One region of the Desulfitibacter alkalitolerans DSM 16504 genome, then DNA from elsewhere that is predicted to be linked to it. Evidence: riboswitches for the same ligand, from Rfam matches in the RefSeq annotation. Region 1 holds a riboswitch; the other holds the start of a gene.
What was found. A riboswitch is a leader RNA that binds a small molecule or an ion and turns the genes downstream of it on or off. The one in region 1 is predicted to bind cobalamin.

Region 1 (4,713 bases):
GATATGCCGCCAACAATACCAAGTCTGGGGTTTAATGTCTTTTTTGCAAGCCTTTCCCCCTCTGGAATTGCTATTGTAACCTTTACTCCTTTACCCCTGGGAAGAAGCTTTTTAACCTCATGTATAATCATCCTCCTGGGCACAGGATTTATTGCTGGCTCCCCCACTGGTACTGAAAGCCCAGGCTTGGTTACCCTGCCAACACCCTTTCCTCCAAGGAGAATTATTTCATTATTATGCTCCAGTATCTCTAAAGAATTTGCCTCCAGGATTTCTACAGACGCACAGATACTTGTACCATTGGTAATGTCAGGGTCATCTCCCGCATCCTTTATAACCTCTGCTGTTACTATATCTCCCTTAACAGTTATGCTCTTTATGGGAATGCTGACAGTACCTCCCTGGGGCAAATCAACTGCAACAACATGAATTGGAAAGATTATTGGAGTTAAATTGTGTATTTTTTGTTTTCTTAGCTCTAATAATTGCTTCAAGGCTGCCTGGGCAGCAGCTGCAGCACAGGTTCCAGTAGTGTATCCAGAGCGCAGCTTTTTCCCATCCTTGTTGTTATCTATGACCACCAGCTACACTTCCATCCCTTGGTATTTTAACTTAATAGTTTATCTTCTTTGCTTTAACTCCCGGCATGCATCCAGGAAATTCAGGGCTGCCTTTGGATTTGATCGCAAATGTATATGGACGTAAGATGCAAAAAGGTTTCTTCTGGCATATCCATCTCTTCTATAATCAGCACCCTTGCCCCCAACAAGAGAAAAAGCGCTGTCTTCTTCTGGTATTCCTGACATGACAGAGTAATGGAATTCATGGCCCTTTACTTCATCACCCAAATCTCCAATAATGGATTTTTTCAGGGCTGATGCCTTGACATATCCCAGGGCAGCCAGTTTATTTGTCATTTTCACTTCAACAGGTACAAGCCCTACACCAGGCCAGCTGTTACCTTGAAAATCCACAACCTTTTCAGTAAGATACATGAAGCCACCACATTCTGCAAATATGGGCAGCCCCTTGTCATGGGCATTATGTAAAGAGGTAATCATGGATTGATTCTCAGAGAGTTCTTTAATGAACATCTCTGGAAAACCGCCGCCTATATATAACCCATCCACATCTGGTACAGAGGAGTCTTTAAGGGGACTAAAATATACAAGTCTGGCCCCTAGCTCCTGGAGATAATCAAGGCTATCCTGATAATAGAAGGTAAAAGCCTGGTCCCTTGCCACTCCAATGAAGGTGTTTTTATATTGATTGCGAGGCGTGCTCGAACTATTATACTCTTTAAATTCTACAGGCTCAGAGGCCCTGGCTGCTGCAAGGAGTGCATCCACATCAACCTCGGCTTCAGCTAAGTCTGCCATTAAGCTGATGGCTGAACTTAATTCATTGTTTTCCTCAGCTGGAAGCAGTCCCAGATGTCTCTCCGGCATGGTTATATGCTTATTCTTTGCCAGGCAGCCCAACACTTTTACTCCTAATTCATCCTCCAGGGCCCCAGCTAATATTGTTTTATAGTAGTCACTGCCTGCATTATTTAATATAACTCCCTTGAGGTCCAATCCAGAAACATACTCCTTGTAGCCTTTAACTAATGCTGCACAACTTCTGGCCATTCCCTTAACATTAACCACCAGGATTACAGGTGCTTTTAAGATCATGGCTATATGAGCACTACTGCCCTTTAGCCTTTCTCCCCTGGCACCGTCAAATAGCCCCATCACTCCTTCTATTATAGAAATATCAGCATTTTGGGCATTTCTAGCAAAGACTGTTTTAACAACCTCCTCACTGCCCATCCAGCTGTCTAAATTATGGCTTTTGACACCAGCTGCATGGTAATGCAGCCCAGGATCTATATAATCGGGACCAACCTTGAATGGCTGTACCTTGATGCCCCTTCTTTTTAAAGCAGCCAACAATCCCAGGGTAAGGGTCGTCTTGCCAACTCCACTTTGTACACCTGCAATCAATATACGGGGGAAGCTCATGTTTTCTACCTCCAGGGGACACACCTCTTCAGAAGTCAGAAGTCAGAATAACACTTCCAAAACCTTGCTTTGGTGTGCATCATTTGTCTAGCCTCTTGTCAAGGAATGTCCCCAAATTTAAAAAAACTTCTACCCCAAGGGTAGAAGCAATATTCTTAGAAATTGCCACATTTGACCACTTTCCTCGAGGGTCTTTCATGTAACTTCAAAAACAGGCAGGTTTCCTGACTTCCAGATAATCCTCCCCGTATCCCTTCCCGAAGACTCAGTGGTTATGATACGGATTGTAGCTGGTTACAGTGGCGGGACCGTACCGGAATTGCACCGGGTTTCCCTTTTAACCCTAACGGGCACCTATTCTTAAAATATATTCAGATTATACCTATTATAACGTAAACATGGTCAAATAGACAAGGTAACTTTTGTACTAATGTGATTTTTATTCTATTTAATGATTTCACTGCAAAAAAAGTATTGCCGGAAAACAGTAACCTTTCAATGACATTCTTTTTTAAATAATTTGGGTCCTTCAACCAAGCTTTAAAGCAACACCTTAATCTAAAAAAACAATTGAATTATATCGAGACAATAGATACAATAAAATGGAATAAAAAGAGATAATTCTTTTATGGAGGTTATTATGCAGTTTCATCAGTTAATGGCTTTTGTTAAGGTTGCTGAACATCAGAGTTTTTCTAAAGCAGCAGACAGTTTATTCTTAAGTCAATCAACAGTTAGCACACATATTAATAGCCTTGAGAAATACTTTGGTCAAAAGCTTTTTGATAGACTTAGCAAAAGAGTTACTCTCACACCCTTTGGACAAAGATTATATTACTGGTCAAAGGAGATACTAAACATTAAGGAAAAGGCCATGTGGGATCTGAAGGACTGGACCGGCAAAACCGTAGGCACAATAAATATTGCCGCTAGTACTGTGCCTAATCAATACATGGTTCCAGCTTTAATTGCAAATTTCATTAAAAGGTTTCCAGGAACAAATTTTACCGTTACCCAAAAGGATTCTCTGGGAGTAGCAGATATTTTGGTTAATGGCGAAGCAGACATTGGAATGCTGGGTGAGGTTTTTTATGCTGATAAACTGGAATTCATTCCTATTCACGAGGAAAAGATGGTTCTTATTACACCTGCAAATATCAAACTTGATACTCCCGTATCCATAACCAGCTTGTTAGATAACAACTTCATCTTTAGAAAACCAGGTTCAGGAACCCAGGCATTTATAGAAAAGGTACTGCATTCTTCGGGGCTGGAATTGTCTCTTTTAAAGGTCATTGGATATTTTGATAATGTCCAGTCCATCAAGCAGGGTGTTAAGGAAGGCATGGGATTTTCCATTATTTCAGAAATTGCTGCAAGAGATTATGCAAAAAGCAAGCTAATTAACACCTATGAAATCCTGGAAATGCCTGCTACACGCAATTTTTATATAGCCTATAATAAAACTAAAACCCTATCCCCCATTAATCTGGAATTTATTAAATTTTGCAAACCAGGCTATCAGGAGGCACATAAGATATGAGACAGGTATATTTTGATAATGCAGCAACAAGCCATCCCAAACCACCCACAGTAGTTCAGGCAATAAATGAATATTTTAATACTATAGGTGTAAGTCCCGGCAGGGGAGGATATAGATTAGGTCTGGAAGCCGGCAGAAAGCTCCTAGCAGCTAGAGAGGTTATAGCTGATTTTTTTAATTGCCCTGACCCGGCTAAGGTTGTGTTTACAATGAACATAACCTATGCCATTAATTTTGTGTTAAGAGGGGTTTTAAAAAAGGGGGACCATGTTGTCACATCAAGCATAGAACATAACTCAGTTGCCCGTCCCTTGGAAGCTCTCAAAAAATCTGGAATAATTGATTATACCACCGTCAAAGCAGATGGAGACGGCTTTATTAATCCAGATAAAATCAGGAAGGCACTTAAAACTAATACAAAGCTTATTGTCCTAAATCATGCCTCAAATGTTTTTGGCAGCCTGCAGCCTGCAGAAGAGATAGGCGGGATTGCAGGTGACCACGGTCTTTTATATTTGCTGGATACAGCTCAAACTGCCGGCAGCATACCAATTGACATGAAAAGGTTAAATCTAAGCTTTCTGGCCTTTACGGGGCATAAGGGGCTATTTGGACCTCCAGGCGTTGGAGGACTTTGCATTGACATGGACGATGAAACAGTTCTGGAGCCTTTTATTCTGGGAGGTACGGGAAGTAAATCTCATCTATTGGAGCAGCCTGAGGCATTTCCCGATAGATTGGAAAGCGGTACGCCCAATACTCCTGGAATAATGGGCCTGACTGCAGGTTTTGAGTTTATAAAGAGAACCGGCCTGGAGAAAATCAGGCAGCATGAAATGGACCTATTAAAGCACTTCATAGCTGGGTGTAATGACCTGTCTGAAATAGAAATCTACGGCGCCAGGGATTTGTCACGGCAAACCCCTTGTGTATCCTTAAATATCAAGAATATGGATGGCGGCCAGCTCAGCTTTATCCTCGATCAAGTTTATGGAATAATGACCCGCTCAGGCTTACACTGTGCACCATGGGCACATGAAACCATGGGAACCTTTCCAGGAGGGACAGTTCGCTTTAGCTTTGGTTGGTTTAACACCCATGAAGAAATCAATTATACACTCACAGCTTTAAAAGAGATAATTAATGATTAAGCCCTGCCAAATG
Region 2 (4,713 bases), on a different contig from region 1:
TGTTCCTTGTCAGGTGGCTGCTTGGAAATACGCAAGCATATAATAACACACGCTGTAGTGAAAACATCCGTCAAGGAATGGAAGGCATCTGCTATTAAAGCCACACTATTCCCCAGTACCCCTGCCATGAACTTAATAACAGATAGAAAAATATTGAGAATTAAAATATGAAGGCAAACCCTTTCTCCATATTTATTTTTATCAAAATTATCTTTATCAGTTCCACTTGGATGAGACGTTTCCACACAATGCCCCCCTTCCTTCACCAATTGCAAGAGCAAACAAATAAAATACCCGCAGGAAAGGTCCCGCAGGTATACCTGCTGCATAAAGCCCAATTTATATAAAATAAATCTGACCACATTCTCTTATTCTTTTAAGTCAACTACATTTTATGCATAAAACCTTTGTTCTGTCAAACTTTTTGGGTTAATTTAGTGAATACTTTTCTATATTTTAGGAGATATTATGATTGTAACCTGTTATCTATTACAGGTCAACACATGAAAGGAGGAAATCAATAATATGTCATTAGACAGGATAGCCCTTATTTTAGTTATAATTGGTGCCCTAAATTGGTTGCTGGTTGGTGTATTAGGTCTTGATCTTGTAGCCACAATTTTTGGCGGCCAGGGCGCTGTTTTAAGCAGAATTATTTATACCCTGGTTGGCGTTGCAGGTATATGGGCCATTTCCCTACTTGTAAGACCAAAAACAGAAGTGAAATAATAGTATAGTTTTTGCGGCAGCACCTTAACCAACTTATAGTTAGTTAAGGTGTTCTGCCTTAAAAAGCATGCATTTCCCATGCTTTAGAAATCATTTTAAGAAGCTGAATTCCTGCAATGCTGTTTCCGTATTCGTCAAGTGCCGGCCCATAAATGCCTATGCCGCATCCTTCTTTAAACAGGCTGGCTTTATTTGAGGAGTATACTGACAGTATTCCTCCACTCACACCACTTTTTGAGGGTATGCCTGCAGAAACTGCAAATTTCCCCGATGCATCATACATTCCACATGTAAACATTAATGATTTAACTATCCTGGCAGCTTCACCAGGTACTATTTGTGTGTTTTTAACAGGGTGACGGCCGCTATTAGCAAGGACCGCCCCTATCCATGCCAGCTCCAGGCTGTTTATTTCTATGGAGCACTGCTTGAAATACAATTCCAGGGTCTGCTCCAGATCATTTCCAAGAAAACCCATGTCCTTTAGAAAATAGGCTAAAGATCTGTTACGGTCAGCAGTCTCCCATTCTGATAATAATACTTCATGGTTAAGGTCTGGCCACCTGCCTGTACATCTATAGATCAGGTCTAGTATTTTATTCAGCCTTTCATCCACATTTTTACCCTTAATTAAAGAACAAACTGTAATGGCACCTGCATTAATAAAGGGGTTGAAGGGCCTGCCAGGCTTAACTGTTTCCAGTCTGGCAATAGAATTAAAGGGGTCACCGGTAGGCTCCATGTCAACTTTTGATAATATATACTTAAAGCTCTGCTCCATAAGGAGCACTAGTAAACTTAGTATTTTTGAAATGCTTTGTAAGGTGAAGGGAACATGCCACTGGCCGGATGTCAGTTCTAGTCCGTTTATACCTACTACGGCTGCCCCCAGATCATGGGGGTTTGCCCTTGCTAATGCTGGTATATAAGTAGCCAGCTTACCCTGTGAAGTTATTTTTTTGTTCATTTCCACCCATTCAGCTAATTGGGCTTCTGGTGATAGTGTTTCCCTAGAAGATATCATAGCCTGCTCCCCTCTTTGTAAACTTTATTAATAATTTGTTCATTTCTTATTTTAATGATGTATAAGATATTTCTTCTAAAAGCAGGAATTATATGGTGGATGTCGAATAATATTTTATGATAAATATGATGGATATTGATGGATGCCTAATAGGGATGCCAAGTAAAGTTAAGCAAAAAGCAAAATTTAGGGAAGTACAATTAAAAAATACTCGCAGATAACAGGTGCCCATATAGGGAGAATAGAGAATCAGGTTTAAATCCTGAGCGGTCCCGCCACTGTAACTGGGGATAACCTTATCACAACCACCTCTGCATTATGCATTGGGAAGGGATAAGCAAAGATGATCCAGAAGCCAGGAGACCTGCCTGTAATCCAAGAAGTATGCAGGGTGATGGCAAAGTCCTCAACTATTATTGATATAGTTGAGGACTTTTTTATTTTATTATAAAAAGATGGGAGGTAGTTTAATTGAACAAGATGGTGTTTAAAATTAATGAACAAAAATGCAGGGGGTGTAGAAGATGTGAGGCAGCTTGTTCTTGGACCACTTCAGGAATGACTAATCCACGCCTTGCGGGAATTAAAATCTTTAAATCTGAAGAAGAGGGCAGGGACTACCCGGTAATCAACCAAACATGCTACCAGGATTTCTGTGGAAAAGCACATCCTAAAGAAAAGGGGAATAATGTTCCCCTGTGTGTGACAACCTGCTTATTTGGAGCTATAACTTTAGAAGGAGAAGTGATCTAAATGAATAAACTTCAATATGGATATGCCGGTAAAATCCTATGGATTAATCTCACTTCAGGAGAAATCAGGCATGAAAAGCTTCCCGAAGAACTAAAAAGATCCTACCTGGGGCAATCTGGCGTAAACGCCAAGCTTCTTTACGATTTAACAGATGCAGCTACTGATCCTCTTGGTCCAGATAATCCACTAATTATTGGGGTAGGCCCTCTAGGCGGTACATTAGCTCCATGTTCAGGAAGGTATACAGTTACAGCCCTTTCTCCCTTAACTGGAATATTTGGTGACTCCAATTCAGGAGGGCACTTTGGGCCAGAATTGAAATATGCAGGCTATGATCATCTTGTAATAACCGGTAAGGCCCCAGAACCTGTTTACATCTGGATAAATGATGATACGGTTAAGATCAAATCTGCAGCACTACTTTGGGGCAAAACAACCTGGGAGACTGAAAGGGAAATTAAACTGCAGTTGGGCCAGGATACAGCACAGGTTGCCTCTATAGGGCCTGCAGGAGAGAACCTGGTAAAATTTGCAGCAATAATCAATAACCTGTGCAGGGCAGCAGCCAGGACCGGCATGGGTGCAGTCATGGGTTCAAAAAACCTGAAGGCAATAGCAGTAAAAGGTACAAGGGGTATTACAGTTAAGGACCCTGATAAGTTTCTGAAAACTGTACATAAATGCGAGGAAGACATCCTAAATGATCCAATGTATGAGGTTTCTTCAACCCTTGGAACAACTGCAATTACTGGTCTAGCCCAGATGCTGGGCTTTCTTCCAACAAAAAACTTTCAGCTATCAGCTTTTGAAGAGGCCGAAAGCCTTCGCGGAGAAATCCTTCTCCAGAAATACGCAACTAAACATAAGGGCTGCTTTAACTGTGCAGTCAGCTGCAGCAGATTTTATAAAGTAACTGAAGGCGAATATGCAGGCACCGTGGGCGAAGGACCTGAATATGAAAGCATCTCAGCGCTAGCCTCAAAATGCGGCAACTCTAACCTGCCATCAGTACTAAAGGCCAATACCTTGTGCAACCAGCTGGGGTTAGATACTATCTCTACAGGTAATGTTATAGCCTGGGCAATGGAATGTTTTGAGAAGGGCATTATCAAAACATCTGACCTTGATGGCGAAAGTCTTAACTGGGGTAATCACCAGATGATAAACAAAGTCATTGATCTTATTGCCCACCGCAGGGGTATTGGCGACCTGCTTGCAGAGGGCAGCTACCATGCAGCCACAAAAATTGGCGGCCTGGATTTTGTGATTCACAGCAAGGGCATGGATTACCCTGCAGTTGATGTTAGAGGAACCAAGGGCATGGCCTTGTCCTTTGCAGTTTCACCCAGGGGTGGAGATCATTTAAAAGGCCTGCCCCTGTATGAAGTAGCACCTGAAATCTATAAGGATGATATTAAGGAAGAGTTGGGAATAGAAATAACTCCAGAATACTGGAAGGAATACTCATCCAAAGCTAAAATGATGATCTGGCATGAAAATTGGCACTGTATAGTAGATTCATTAGGGCTGTGCAAGCTGGAGGGAATAGCACTTAAACCCCTTAAGCCCAAGCATTTCAGGGACCTGCTAGCAGCTGGTACAGGGTTGGATATGACCATTGAAGAATTGGAGCTAATTGGGGAACGCATATGGAATTTAGAAAGGCTAATTGGTATCCGTACCAGGGGCATTAACAGACAACACGACCTTCCGCCAAGAAGGCTCATGGAGGAACCCATTGCCAATGGGCCAAACAAGGGTGAAAGACTATCTGCAGAGGATTATAATAAAATGCTTGATGAGTATTACCAACGCCGCGGTTGGAGCATGGAAACTGGATACCCAACTCTAGAAACCCTTAAAAGATTAGGAATAGAAAATGAAAGGAATTAAAATGAAAAAGGAATTCTTTACAATCAAGATAAGGTATTATTCCATTTATGCAGTTGCAGCGGGAAGGCTTGAAGAGGAGATTACAATAGAGCCTAATTCCAGCTTTGACCTTTCCCAGTTATTAACTACCCTGATAAACAAGTATGGCACAGCACTATCGAATAAAATATTTGATAAGGATTATAATTTTAAACCAATTTTTTGGATACTTGTTGACGGCAAACGAATGCCACTTCCTAAAAACTATTCCGAGTTTAAAACAAAATCACCTCCAATTGGAGGCAAGAAATATACAGAAATAATAATTACTTCCC

Region 2: linked by a shared signal. The riboswitch ahead of K364_RS0121385 (4Fe-4S dicluster domain-containing protein) and the one ahead of K364_RS0117575 (cobyrinic acid a,c-diamide synthase CobB) in region 1 are both predicted to bind cobalamin.

Annotation. Positions count from the first base shown of each region.
Region 1 covers NZ_KK211103.1:220,801-225,513, forward strand. Annotated here, with positions in the region: gene cbiD (cobalt-precorrin-5B (C(1))-methyltransferase CbiD) at 1-581, opposite strand, end outside; gene K364_RS0117575 (cobyrinic acid a,c-diamide synthase CobB) at 621-2,006, opposite strand; cobalamin riboswitch at 2,204-2,379, opposite strand; gene K364_RS0117580 (selenium metabolism-associated LysR family transcriptional regulator) at 2,647-3,549, shown strand; gene K364_RS0117585 (aminotransferase class V-fold PLP-dependent enzyme) at 3,546-4,700, shown strand.
Region 2 covers NZ_KK211106.1:106,424-111,136, reverse strand. Annotated here, with positions in the region: gene K364_RS0121405 (cation diffusion facilitator family transporter) at 1-245, opposite strand, end outside; gene K364_RS0121400 (DUF378 domain-containing protein) at 526-729, shown strand; gene glsA (glutaminase A) at 788-1,753, opposite strand; cobalamin riboswitch at 1,959-2,139, shown strand; gene K364_RS0121385 (4Fe-4S dicluster domain-containing protein) at 2,225-2,506, shown strand; gene K364_RS0121380 (aldehyde ferredoxin oxidoreductase family protein) at 2,507-4,399, shown strand; gene K364_RS0121375 (MoaD/ThiS family protein) at 4,386-4,713, shown strand, end outside.